One region of the Desulfatiferula olefinivorans genome, then DNA from elsewhere that is predicted to be linked to it. Evidence: riboswitches for the same ligand, from Rfam matches in the RefSeq annotation. Region 1 holds a riboswitch; the other holds the start of a gene.
The links. Region 1 has a riboswitch for cobalamin ahead of ACYQ11_RS03195 (hypothetical protein). Riboswitches for the same ligand answer to the same signal wherever they lie in the genome.
Positions count from the first base shown of each region.

Region 2: another riboswitch for cobalamin. It lies ahead of ACYQ11_RS05565 (adenosylcobinamide amidohydrolase); the one in region 1 lies ahead of ACYQ11_RS03195 (hypothetical protein).

Region 1 is NZ_BAAHXV010000003.1:4,674-6,871, forward strand. It holds gene hflX (GTPase HflX) at 1-36, opposite strand, end outside; cobalamin riboswitch at 498-705, shown strand; cobalamin riboswitch at 772-968, shown strand; gene ACYQ11_RS03195 (hypothetical protein) at 1,108-1,368, shown strand; gene ACYQ11_RS03200 (cobyrinic acid a,c-diamide synthase CobB) at 1,431-2,198, shown strand, end outside.
Region 2 is NZ_BAAHXV010000005.1:29,572-31,769, forward strand. It holds gene ACYQ11_RS05560 (DegT/DnrJ/EryC1/StrS family aminotransferase) at 1-393, opposite strand, end outside; cobalamin riboswitch at 817-1,004, shown strand; gene ACYQ11_RS05565 (adenosylcobinamide amidohydrolase) at 1,138-2,198, shown strand, end outside.

The DNA.
Region 1 (2,198 bases):
CACCGCCGTTTTCTTTACAAGTGCGTGATCGATCATGGTTTGGTTTGAAACCTCGGCTTAATTTAAATTGTTGTTTTTATAACGCCATATTCATTTATCCTGTTTGGCGGAAGAAAGCAACAGGACAAAACCGAACGGGCAAGGCAATCGCAGATATGTTTTTCAAAACACATGGGCTTCATTTTGCGGGACGGATTGATGCCGTTCACGTTTACGGTCACGAGCACGAGCACGTTCACGATGGAGGCGGCAAGACGTGACAAACCATTTTTCCTTCGCGCTCTTCGTGTCCTTCAGGGAGCGCAGCGACCGGGTGGTTTAAGTGTTTGACCACGAAGCTCACGAAGGGCACGAAGGAAAAGAGCCGGGGCTCTTTTCTGGCATGTCATGGTGCACGGCGTCAGGCTGTGTCACACCACGCGTAGGCCCAGGCATGGCTCCGCGTTCATGGCGGAATAATCCTTGACTTTTTTCTGTCCGAAACACTATCCTTCGGTTAATTTTTCACATGTTCAGGTGCTTGCCGTCACGTGCCGTCAAGCCGAAAGGGAACCCCGTGAGAGTCGGGGACGGGCCCGCCGCTGTGATCCTGCCTTTTAACTAAGGAACCTTGTCCGCAACCTCTGCCACTGACCGATGATCAGGTCGGGAAGGCCGCCGGCAAGGAGGGAAAGTCAGAAGACCTGCCTGGACATTCGGCCGTCTCCTCGAGGACCATGGGGGCGGCGTCGGGTTTTGGGATTGAATACGGAAATCCCGCAACGGCCTGCGTCGTTGCGGGATTTTTTTGGTTTTGTGATGGGGGAAGGGAATCCCGTGAAAATCGGGAACGGTCCCGCCGCTGTGATCCCCGCCCGTTTGAAAACGGGAGCTGTTCAGACCTTGCGCGTCACTGTTTCGGGCACGGAATGGGAAGGCCGTCTGAATGGCGGGAGAGTCAGAATACCTGCCCCATCATGTGGCCCTTTTGCTTCGCGGATGAACGGAGCGTCCGGGCCGGACAATGGTGAAAAAGGGTCAAGTAAGCTGGGTGCAGCCCTTTTGTTCTTAACAGAGCAGGGGGCGTCACGGCATGCCTCCTGCGTATCGGATCAAAGGAGGCGTTTTATGAAAACCGGTGTGATTATTTACATGGCAGGGGACGAACCCCAGGGGTTTTGTCCGGAATCGAAACCCGTTCCTTTACATCTGGACGTCAAGGCCGACAAGGTGGCCTGGATTTCGAAGACCCGGGGGTATCATGACGTGTACGATGCGGACTTTGCCCTGAGCGCCCGGGGGATGCAGCGGATCATCTGCGTGATGGGCCGGTTTACCGAAACCGGAGAGGTGGCCCTGACCGGGCGGTCCCTGCGTCTGCGGGGATGATGTGGTTTTCGCCCCCTTCAGCGTTGAAGGGGGCGATTTATTGCGAAAGGCATTTGTTTGATATGGCGCGGGGACTGATTATCGCCGGAACCCACAGCGGTTGCGGAAAAACATCGGTGAGCCTGGGGCTGATGGCCCTTTTCAGGCGGCGGGGGCTTCGTGTGGCTCCGTTCAAGGTGGGGCCGGATTACATCGATCCGGGGCATCATCGGCGGGCGGCGGGACGGGTCAGCCGCAACCTGGACGGCTGGATGCTGTCCCGGGACTATAACAAAGCCCTGTTCGAACGGGTGTCATCGGATGCGGATATTGCCGTGGTCGAAGGGGTCATGGGGCTGTATGACGGGTTTGACGGCAGGACCGAGGCCGGTTCCACGGCACAGATGGCCAAGTGGCTGGGCCTGCCGGTGGTGCTGGTGGTGGACGCCCGCAGCATGGCCCGGAGCGGGGCCGCCCTGGTCAAGGGGTTCGAGGGCTTCGATCCGGATCTTCGGTTTGCCGGGGTGGTCTTCAACCGGGTGGGCAGCCCCGCCCATCTGACCATGCTGACCGAGGCCCTTGACGGCCATGTGGCCATGCCCTGTCTGGGCGGCATTGACCGGAATCAGGCCGTTGTCATGCCTGAGCGGCATCTGGGGCTGGTGACCGATGAGGAACAGGGCCTTTCCGATGGGCACCTGTCGGTCCTGGCGGACATGGTCGAGGCGGGCCTTGCCGTGGATGATCTGCTACACTCCCTCAACGAGATTCCGGCCTCTTTGAAAGGCCCGGCCCTTTCCGGGGCGAAGGCCGAGGTCCGCATCGGCGTGGCCCGGGACCGGGCCTTCTGC
Region 2 (2,198 bases), on a different contig from region 1:
CGGGTTGCATTCGACCAGGACGGGAACGCCCCCTGCGTGGATGATGCTGCTCGGAACGGCGGTGAAGGTGAATCCCGGAACAAGGACTTTGTCGCCGGGCTCGAGGCCTGCGCAGAGCAGGGAAATGAAAATGGCGCTGGAACAGGAGTTGACCGCCAGGGCATAGGTCGAGCCGATATACCGGGCAAAATCCCTTTCCAAAAGGGCGGCTTCCGATTCTGACGGGTGGTCGCAGGCATATCGAAACAGTTCGCCTGACCTTAGAATGTCGCTGACCTTTTCAATGGCGTTTTCCGGGACGGGGTTGGGGACCGAGAGGTTTTTGGTGAACGCTTTTTGGCCTCCCTCGATGACAAGTTTTCTTGTTTTTTTTCTATCCTCGCCTCGATCCATCTTAATCTCCTTTTATTTTAATTAGTTATATCTTTTAATCATGGGTTTTGAAAACGGTGTGATTCGGCGCGGAAATGACGTGGGGATTGTTGAATGAAGAGATGAAAGGCTCTGGTCGAGACCTTCGGCGCAGGGCCGGGGTCATGGCCGAATCGGTTTGATGGGATCACGGTCTGTGAAAAACGGGACCGAATCCGCTTGCAGGGACATCATCCGTTGTGTGAAACAATGATGCCGCCGTTGTAACAATTTGATATTATTAAAGAACACTTTCTATGCTTAAAATAGATTTTTTAAATTATCAGAATGATCTCAAAAAGCAACGTTTTATTGCACGGCTGTGGGTTTAATCACCGCCCCTTGAAGCGCAAAAAAGCGCCTCTGATCTTGCTCCTTGACTTAATTGGGCCATGGGGTATGAATAGGAGGAAAAAGGGTTCGGGTGCTTTTTAAGAGCTTGAAAGGGAACCCCGTGAAAAACGGGGACGGGCCCACCGCTGTGATCGGGGACGACGGCCGCGCGAGACCACTGGGCAGAACATGGCCCGGGAAGGGGCGGCCCCATCGGATGATCCGAGAGTCAGAAGACCTGCCCGAACCAGGGTGCCGAACGCACTGGGAAGTGCCCGGCCCGATCCATTCGGATAAAAAGGGACATCCCCGGATCGAAACCGTATCGGTCCGGGGATTTTTATTTCCGGACAGCCGTTGTGAATCACCCCATATCAGAGCAGGAGATGTAAAATGCACTCAAACCCTTATGTTACATGGCCGGCGGCTGTCGTTTTTGCGTTTATACTGGGTTGGTCCGGCGTTGTCGGGGCCGGGCCGTTATCCGTTACGGATGATACGGGAAACGTCATCCGTTTCGACGAGCCGCCTCGGAAGGTCGTGTGCCTGGTGCCCTCGGCGGCGGAGATGATCTTTGCCCTCGGGGCGGACAGCCATGTGATTGGCCTGACCGTGCATAGCGGCGATCTCCAAGGCGCCGTGGGCAAACAGGTGGTGGGCGGCTTCACCCGGCCTTCGTTTGATAAGGTGACGGCCCTTGGGCCGGATCTTATCATCGCCTCGTCGTTTCAGAAGATACTGATCGACCGGATCGGCGATACCGTGCCGGTCTGCGTACTCGACACCCGGATGATGAACGATGCGTTCCGGCACCTGGAAATGATGGGCACGCTCTTCGATCGCGGCGGTAAGGCCCGGGCGCTGATCGATAAAAATCGCAGGCAGCTGGAGGTCATTGCCCGCAAGACGGCGTCGATTCCCGTGAATAAACGGCTGCGCGTGATGCGTCTCATGGGGCGGGATCAGGTCATGACGCCGGGCAACGATTCCTTTCAAAATGAGATGATCCGGGCCGCCGGGGGCATCGCCCCGGACTTCGGAAAAGCCGGGAACGTGGTCCCGGTGACTCCTGAGGAATTCTCGGCCTTCAATCCCCAGGTGATTTACGGCTGCGGGGACGATCTCACCACCGCAGGGAGCCTGTTTGAAAGAGAGGGGTTTCGTGATGCCGATGCCGTGCGTAACGGGCGGCTTCTGACTTTTCCCTGCGGGCTGACCTGCCGTTCCGGCGTCCATCTGGGTGATTTTGTATCCTGGCTGTCGGCCCGGATCTATGCCGAAGAATTCGCCGACTCCGCGCGAAACGTCCTGCCCCGGGCGATTGTGGAGAACAGGCCCATGGATCTGTCGTTTGATCATGTGAACCGGGCCCGGGTCGCCGTCGGCATGATCGACGATTTTGAGAACAAAACCCTGATCATCGATTTCAAAACACCCCGCACCGTGGTCTCCAC